Regions from separate parts of the Desulfosporosinus sp. Sb-LF genome, predicted to be linked through region 2. Evidence: a T-box and tRNA genes for the amino acid it is inferred to sense, from the RefSeq annotation. Region 2 holds a T-box; the other holds one or more tRNA genes.
The links. The T-box of region 2 lies ahead of E4K68_RS14710 (valine--tRNA ligase). A T-box ahead of a tRNA ligase gene usually reads a tRNA of that ligase, here a tRNA-Val.
Positions count from the first base shown of each region.

Region 1: it encodes a tRNA-Val, which carries the amino acid that the T-box ahead of E4K68_RS14710 (valine--tRNA ligase) is inferred to sense. The anticodon was not compared.

Region 1 covers NZ_SPQR01000006.1:80,670-85,097, reverse strand. The annotation lists gene ytaF (sporulation membrane protein YtaF) at 1-582, opposite strand, end outside; gene E4K68_RS10310 (biosynthetic peptidoglycan transglycosylase) at 847-1,551, opposite strand; gene E4K68_RS20810 (hypothetical protein) at 1,738-1,947, shown strand; tRNA gene E4K68_RS10300 (tRNA-Val) at 2,194-2,268, opposite strand; tRNA gene E4K68_RS10295 (tRNA-Ile) at 2,384-2,458, opposite strand; tRNA gene E4K68_RS10290 (tRNA-Asn) at 2,481-2,555, opposite strand; gene rpoD (RNA polymerase sigma factor RpoD) at 2,658-3,782, opposite strand; gene dnaG (DNA primase) at 3,832-4,428, opposite strand, start outside.
Region 2 covers NZ_SPQR01000009.1:138,482-142,909, reverse strand. The annotation lists gene dcuS (DcuS/MalK family sensor histidine kinase) at 1-546, opposite strand, end outside; gene E4K68_RS14715 (FMN-binding glutamate synthase family protein) at 738-2,153, shown strand; T-box leader at 2,223-2,438, shown strand; gene E4K68_RS14710 (valine--tRNA ligase) at 2,487-4,428, shown strand, end outside.

The DNA.
Region 1 (4,428 bases), on a different contig from region 2:
CACTTGGGCGAATTGTTCAAATCGGTCGGAAGCAGTTTTCCAACCGATCAAGTATCCCACGCTAATTGAAATCATACTGAAGATAAAGACTGAAATACCTGATGAAAGAGGGTCCATTCCTGTAAGTCCAGCCCCAACCCCAGTAGCAATACAGTTAAACGATAACGTCAAGCCTAAAACCATGGCTTCTTTGGTCGAGATGAAACCATTAGCGTCAAAATCGGCGACAGAAGGTTCTTTAGTGATTTGGACAACACAATTCAACGCCTTGATTGGAACAGAGTAGGTCTTCATAACTGGAATAGCAGCTGGTAAACAATCACTTGTTGATGTCTTATGTGCTATTACCCAAAATCCTATGGCGACAATTATTAAGGCCCCTATCTCACCTGCTACCGCAATATATCGACTAAGAAGATGCCCTGTTAAGACGGAAATGGCTACAACTACACCCGATAATAAGGCTATGAAGAAATTGGAGAGAAAGGGAACACGTATTTTTTTAACTCCATAACTAATACCTACCCCAAGGTTATCCAGGTTAGCGGCAAGACCTAAAAAGAGTGCCGAAACTATATGCATTAGTGCCTCCCCCTTGAACATAGAAATCCTAGTTTCCGAACCATACTATTCAAGGAAAAAGGCATTTGTTAACGTATTCTTTTCAATTACATTAAAGACCCCAGCCGGTCAAGCTGAGGCCTTAATTTTTGCCCATAAAAGACAATATATAAGGTAGTTAACATTAATTTTTACGCCTTGGCTTGCATTGCGATTTATTACATCATTAGAGCAAAATAGACTCATTTACTGAAATCTAGATTAAGTTTTTCTAATAGCTTTTCTTTATTCTATTTTACCCGCAATAGGTTCGCTGATAATCTTCTTCGCCTGAGATTCACTAATTTCTCCGTTATCAACCATACTTTGTACGACAATATGTTGTCGCTCACGGGCAAGTTTCATGTTGTGATATGGGTCATAGTTACTTGGCGCATTCGGAAGGCCAGCTAGCATTGTCAGTTCTCCTGCGTTCAGTTCCGATGGAGGTTTTCCAAAGTATGTCTCTGCCGCTTGGTACAATCCGTTAGCCCCATGTCCGAAGTAAATGACATTGGTGTAGAACGCGAATGTTTCTTGCTTACTCATCGAGTCATACACCCCTATGGCATAGATACTCTCAAGTAATTTCCACGTCAATGATTTTGACATATTACTTAAAAGTGTGTTATGAATCAACTGTTGCGTGATTGTAGAGCCACCTTGACGGGCCTGCCCACTGCCAATGTCCACAGACACTGCACGTAAAGTTCCTCTTAAATCTATTCCTCTGTTTGTGAAAAAACTGCGATCCTCAGTTGAGATTATGGCATCTCGATATATTTCCGGTATATCGTTGTACGTTAGAAACTGGCTATGATGGGTTTGTACATGAGTGAGCACGTCACTACGCACCTGATCGGCAATTCTGTTGACATGAGTAAAGTAATATTTTACTCCAAACCAACCAATACATAGAAACACAGATGTATAAATAAGGAATTTAAACAAATTCTTGATGAATCTCTTCACGAGTTCCTCCGTCAGATAAAGGATAAGCTCATTAAATGCATATTATTGAATGGTCAATCATACAGCAAGGCATTTGTATCGCATCACAGGTTATCAGCAGGCATATCTACATTCTTAACGCTTAAACGTTCCCTTAAACAAAACCGAGGTGAAAATTCCATTTGCGTGTCACAAATTCAATCGACAATGACGGACGGCACGGTTCATTTTGGTAGCCAGTTGATTAAGGGAAATCCTGGTGTGACACAAATCCATTCTCGATGCCCCAAAATTGCACAACAAATACGTTCTGCGACTGTGACCTCTTCCTCCGTCTCTAGCTCCTCAAAAGGCCCAGAGGGCCGTCTAGAGCCTCTGCAATTTGTGTTGCAATAATAAGTATCCCATCTACAACAGTTCTTCTATTAAAATAATCACAGGTATATAAAAATACCTCATTGACAAATCAATGAGGTATCAGCTTATTCATAATGACTGCCTGACCGAATCTTGACCGACTACTTACGGATACTTACAATTATAAGTGAATATTTAACTATTTTGTCGTTCAGTCTCACAATTTTACAATATCCGTTTGTACCAAGACTTTCAGCATTTTCATTAGCCAAATCTTACTTTATTTGGTGGGCGATACTGGTCTCGAACCAGTGGCCTCATCCGTGTGAAGGATGCGCTCTACCGCTGAGCTAATCGCCCTAATTAGATGTTCGATATGCCCTTTGGAATAGCTACATCTTTTAAGTTCCTTCTCAAAAATTAGCTTCGGTCTTCTATTTTCTGACCTTTGGCAATCAAACACTGACATTTGAAGTGGTGGGCCCACTGGGATTCGAACCTAGGACCAACCCGTTATGAGCGGGGGGCTCTACCGCTGAGCTATGGGCCCGTATTATACTTATGCAAAAAATTGGCTCCCCGAGTAGGACTCGAACCTACAACCTACCGGTTAACAGCCGGTTGCTCCACCATTGAGCTATCGAGGAATGTCCTTTGCACGGATTATTATACGAAATTCTGAGCTTATAGTCAAGTCTTTTTCGATATTATCTTTTAGTATTTTTCAGAGTAGCAAACGTTGCCGTCTTTTACTCCAAATAATCCTTTAACTTCTTACTCCGACTCGGATGACGCAACTTCCGTAATGCCTTGGCTTCAATCTGTCGAATCCGTTCTCGAGTGACACCAAATTCCTGTCCTACTTCTTCCAAGGTCCGGGTTCGTCCATCGTCAAGGCCAAAGCGCAGCCTAAGTACCTTCTCTTCGCGCGGGGTTAATGTTTCTAGAACTTCTTCTAATTGCTCTTTTAAGAGAATGAACGAAGCAGCCTCTGCCGGTGCTGGGGCATCCTCATCTGGGATAAAATCTCCTAGATGGGAGTCTTCCTCTTCTCCGATGGGGGTTTCTAGTGAAACGGGCTCTTGGGCAATCTTCATGATCTCCCGTACACGTTCGACCGGAATATCCATAACTGTAGCAATTTCCTCAGGTGCCGGTTCCCGTCCCAGTTCCTGCAAGAGTTGTCTTGAAACGCGGATGAGCTTGTTAATGGTTTCTACCATATGAACTGGGATCCGGATTGTCCGGGCCTGGTCTGCAATGGCACGGGTAATCGCTTGACGGATCCACCAGGTGGCATACGTACTAAACTTAAACCCTTTAATATAGTCAAACTTTTCAACAGCTTTAATGAGGCCAAGGTTTCCTTCCTGAATCAGATCTAAGAAAAGCATACCTCGTCCAACATAGCGTTTCGCAATACTAACCACAAGACGCAAATTGGCTTCAGCCAAACGTCGTTTAGCTTCCTCGTCGCCAGCCTCCATACGTATCGCTAGTTGAATTTCCTCTTCAGCCGAGAGCAGGGGAACTCGCCCAATTTCCTTAAGATACATGCGCACGGGATCGTCAATTCCTACGCCTTCAGGCACGGAAAGATCTACTTCCGCTTCTTCCTCTACATCTTCGTCTGGCTCATCTACCAGATCGTCATCATCCTTGCCCTTTTTCAAGGCTTCCCGCTCTACATCTTCAGGTTCTGGCACCACATCTATTCCCATTCGCCCAAGTTGTTGATATACATCATCAATTTGATCGGGGGAAAGTTCAACACCTTGGAGAGCATCCATAATCTCGCGGTATGTTAAGGATCCCTTCTTTTTGCCTTTCTGAATGAGGGCTTGGACGCTTTCCATTTTTTGTTCATCGCTCATCTGACCCCCACCTTCCCTCGGACTTTTCTTTTGGGTGCCTTTTACCTTACTATTTGCCACGTTTCAACCGCTCTCCTATCTCTTTCAACAGAGTCATGGCCCCTGCCATGTCACCGGATTTTTCTAAAGTTGCCATGCGTGCTTGAAGATCTTCTACTCGTTCATCTGCTTGAGTCGAGAGAATCCCCTTAATACAATCATCTAAAAGTCGCTCAGTTTGAGATATATCTAACTCTTCCAGGAGTAAGCTAGCCAACCGGCTCTGAACCGTTTCGTCGCTATTCGCGGGCAATCCACCATCCTGATCGAGATAATTGAAGATTTTTTGATGCTCTGGAACTCTCCAAAAGGATACTCCCAGCTTGGCCTTAATTTTAGGCAAATGTGAAATATCTTCCAGCAACATACGCAGAAGCATGCGCTCTGCTCGATAAACCCCCAAATAGACTACTGGCAATAATTCTTCCGCGTTATCCTTACATATAATGCCATTAATAATATTATCTCTATTTTTCCCAGAACTAACCTGTTTTAGTGGAGAATATTCTTGTACGCGCACTTTTTTAGATTTATTCTGCTCTTGGCTTGAAATCTCGCGTTGTACGGCTTCTAAAGTAAGCCCGAGTTCCAAACTCAAAAAGCGCTC
Region 2 (4,428 bases):
GAAGCCAACACATATATAAATAATCAACCGACTCTGGGCGACAGCCTGATTTACATTGTTAAGCAAGATCCCAACGGCTACGGCTCCCACCTGGTTACCTGTGGGAGTAACTATAGGAGTAAATGCACGTAAGGACATTCCCAGAGTTCCTTTGGCATTGGAAACGTATTCGTGCCCATTTAGAGCAGCCCCTTCGTCTCCTCCTACAAAGGGCTGTCCTACTTTGTTGATATCTGGATGAGACTTTCTTATCCCCTTCATATCCATGACAACAACAAACTCGACATCAGTGATCTTTCGTATTTCATTCGCAAAGGGCTGAATTTCCGTTTCAGCTCGTTGCCCATTGAGGGCTTCAATTACAAGAGGGGAGTGGGCAACAATGCGGGCAATAGTCGTCGCTTTGTCTGCCAGATTTTTCTGAGTGTTATCAGCAATTTTCTGATTAATTAAGATGTCGGTTACCGCTAGGGATAGAGCTACTACACTGCAAACAAGCAAAGTCATGATGGTTTGCAAACTAAAAAAGGGTTTACTCGTCCGCATGTTCTTCCCCCCAATACTGTCAAATAAAGTACCAGCCAAGAATATGTAAAGCGGGCAACCTTGTCAAGGGGGACTTGTGTGACTTAAAGAAATGGTGGTCCTCTTTGTATATTATTTGTCAAGCAGCATAGACTACGCATATTAAATGTGAAAAGACAATTGCGTTATAAGAAGATGGAGGATTGACCTTGTTGTTACAGACAGCGCTGCTCGTGGTAGCTCTTTCAGCCTTGGGGGCACTCATTGCTGGAGTAATAATAGCTTGTGTATTCTTTTTCGTGGGCAAACGATTGTTTCGGACTCTTGTGCAACGCCTCTTTGGCTTGGTAATAGAAAGGCTACTTCAAGACAAATACCATGAGAACCTAATGGAACTTTGGAGTGCGGTGCGTCGTACGTCGGTACAAACAATCCTCGAAATCGGACTACGGGCTGAAGAAGGAAAGCTAATCCAGCGGCCATTAGGATCAGCAAAACCTCTTCCCCATTACGATACTCTGATGTTTGTACCTGCCCAAATGGCACGCCTTCCCAAGGAAGCAGATGTTCAAGTCGATATGAAGGTAACCCTTGGGGCCAAAGCCAAAAAGCCCCTTCAAATCGATATTCCCTTAATAATTTCCGGCATGGGCTTCGGAGTTGGCCTCAGTGAAGAGGCAAAAAAAGCTTTAGCTAAAGCGGCAAAGCAACTTGGGACAGCTACGAATTCTGGAGAGGGTCCCTTTTTGCAAGAGGAACGGGAGGAGGCCGGGAAGTTTATCTGGCAAATTAGCCGCACCCCTTGGGGACATAGCCCCCAAGGGATTGCTGCTGCGGACATGATTGAAGTACAGATGGGACAGGGGGCGAGGATGGGACCCTTTACTTTAGAACCTAATTCAGTGAAAGGAAAAGCGCAAAAACTAATGGGTATTTCTCCGGTGGAATCTGTCGTAACTGCAGCGGTCATTCCGGGAATTAATTCTCCTTGGGATTGGTCTAAGTATGTTTCAGATTTGCGTGTCGAAGCGGCCGGGAAACCGATTGCGATTAAAATTATGGCCACGGGGGGTATAGAAAGGGACTTGGCAGTATGTTTAGAGGCGGACTTCGATGTTATAGTCATCGACGGGGCTCAAGGTGGGGCGTCTGGCGCATCTCCTATGATCTGCGATGATTTGGGAATCCCTAGTTTGCTGGCCTTAGTTCGAGCGGAACGTTTTTTGCGCGAGCAGGGTGCTCGTAAAGAAGTGAGTTTAGTGGTCGCAGGAGGATATGCTACACCTGGGGAATGCTTAAAAGCCATAGCACTGGGAGCGGACGCGATCTATTTGGGAACAGTCCCTCTGTTTGCCCTAGTTCATCGACAAGTGCACAAAATACTACCCTGGGAACCGTTAACACAATTAGTCTGGTACGATTCACCGTATAAAAAACAGTTAGATATTAGTTTAGCGAGCAAGAGTGTGGTCAATGTCTTTAAGTCGATGACCATGGAGATGGAAGAGGGAGTGCGGGCCATGGGAAAAACGGCTTTGTCTGAGCTTGGCCCCAACGATTTAGTGGCTGTAGACGAATGGACAGCACAGGTAACCGGCGTAAAACGTGCTTATACTCGGCAGGACTAAGCGATCCATTCGCACTCTTTTGACAATATTTATCGTGCCGAGTATAATGTATTAAATAAAATATTCGAATCAAACCCGAAGAATGTGAGGAAAAGGGTTCATGAACCGTTCAGAGAGAGAGACCATAGCTGAGAGGTCTTTTCGGAAGGCTCTAAGGTCGCACAGGAGGGGCAGAGGGGAACGAAGTACTCTCTGACGGAGAAACCCGTTAGCAAATGATAAGTGCTGAGAAACGTAATAGTTCTCAGAATAAAGGTGGTACCACGGAAGCTTTTCGTCCTTTACCAAGGATGGAGGCTTTTTTTAGTTAAGATAAAAGGAGTTAGAAATTATATGACAGAGAAACTTGAGAAAACAGAAAAAGTAGAAATGGCAAAAACGTATGATCCGAGTCTGGTGGAGGGGAAATGGTACCAGTATTGGGAGGAAAACGGCTTTTTTCATGAGGAAGTGCAAACTGAGAAGCCGGCGTTTAGTATTGTAATGCCCCCGCCGAATGTTACGGGTGCTCTACACCTTGGGCATGCGATGGACAGTACGATTCAGGATATCCTGACGCGCTTTAAGCGGATGCAGGGATTTAACACGCTTTGGGTGCCAGGGACAGATCACGCTGGAATTGCAACTCAGGCTAAAGTTGAGGAACAGCTGGCAAAGGAAGGAACGAATCGCAACGAACTGGGGCGAGAGAAGTTCTTAGAACGGGTCTGGGATTGGAAGGCACAGTATGGTGGACGAATTACGCAGCAGTTACGCCGTTTAGGTGCTTCTTGTGATTGGGAACGTGAGCGATTTACCATGGATGAAGGGTGTTCTAAAGCAGTTCGAGAAGCGTTTGTCACTTTATATAATAAAGGGCTCATTTATCGGGGAAATTATATTGTTAATTGGTGCCCGAAATGTCATACCACTATTTCGGATATTGAAGTAGAACATGCTGATCGCGAAGGGAATTTGTATCATCTGCGCTACCCTGTCAAAGATAGTGAAGAGGCTTTGGTTGTAGCAACCACTCGACCAGAGACCATGCTCGGAGATACGGCTGTGGCAGTTCATCCGGATGATGAACGTTATACGCATTTAATCGGGAAAACGTTGATTCTTCCCTTAACAGGGCGAGAAATTCCGATCATCGCGGATGACTATGTCGACCGAGAATTCGGGACTGGTGCGGTGAAGATCACCCCGGCACATGACCCAAACGATTTTGAAATAGGGCTACGCCATCATTTGCAACAGATTGTCGTCTTAGACAAAGAAGCCAAGATGAATGAAAATGCAGGTAAATATCTAGGAATGGATCGTTTCGTGGCTCGTAAAGCGGTCGTGGAAGATTTGAAAGCTGAAGGGGCGCTTGTTAAAATTGCCCCCCATTCCCATGCTGTTGGGGAATGCTATCGTTGCTCCAGCGTTATTGAACCAATGGTGAGTAAGCAATGGTTTGTGAAAATGGCGCCTTTGGCAGAGCCGGCTATTGACGTTGTTCGCGATGGGCGTTTGGAATTTGTCCCAGATCGATTTGATAAGATCTATTTGGGCTGGATGGAAAACATCCGGGACTGGTGTATTTCACGGCAGCTGTGGTGGGGTCATCGCATTCCGGTCTGGTATTGCGAGGATTGTGGTCAGGAGATCTGTACTGGTGACGATCCGTCGAGCTGTCCAACCTGCGAATCTACTCGCTTAAAGCAAGATCCGGATGTCTTGGATACCTGGTTTTCGTCGGGACTTTGGCCTTTTTCAACGATGGGGTGGCCAGAAAAAACGCCCGAACTAGAACAGTTTTATCCGACATCTGTGTTGGTAACGGGAAGGGATATTATATTCTTCTGGGTTGCCCGCATGATTTTCACGGCGATGGAGTTTATGCAGGAAGTACCGTTTCCTAAAGTCATGATTCACGGCCTGGTGCTGGATGCTCAAGGGCGGAAGATGAGTAAATCCCTGGGCAACGGTGTAGATCCGATTGAAGTGATTGAACAGTACGGAGCAGACACTTTGCGTTTCATGCTCATCACAGGCAATACGCCAGGAAATGACCTTCGTTTTCACCCAGAACGTCTCGAAGCAACCCGAAATTTCTCGAATAAGATTTGGAATGCTTCTCGTTATGTGCTTTTGAATTTAGAAGATTACGAGGAAGGGCCGCGTGGGGAACTTGCCTTAGCTGATCGCTGGATTCTCAGCCGTTATGCAGCTACAGTGGAGAAGGCGACGGAAGCGTTAGAAGGCTTTGATCTAGGGGAAGCTGGTCGATTGCTTTATGAGTTTATCT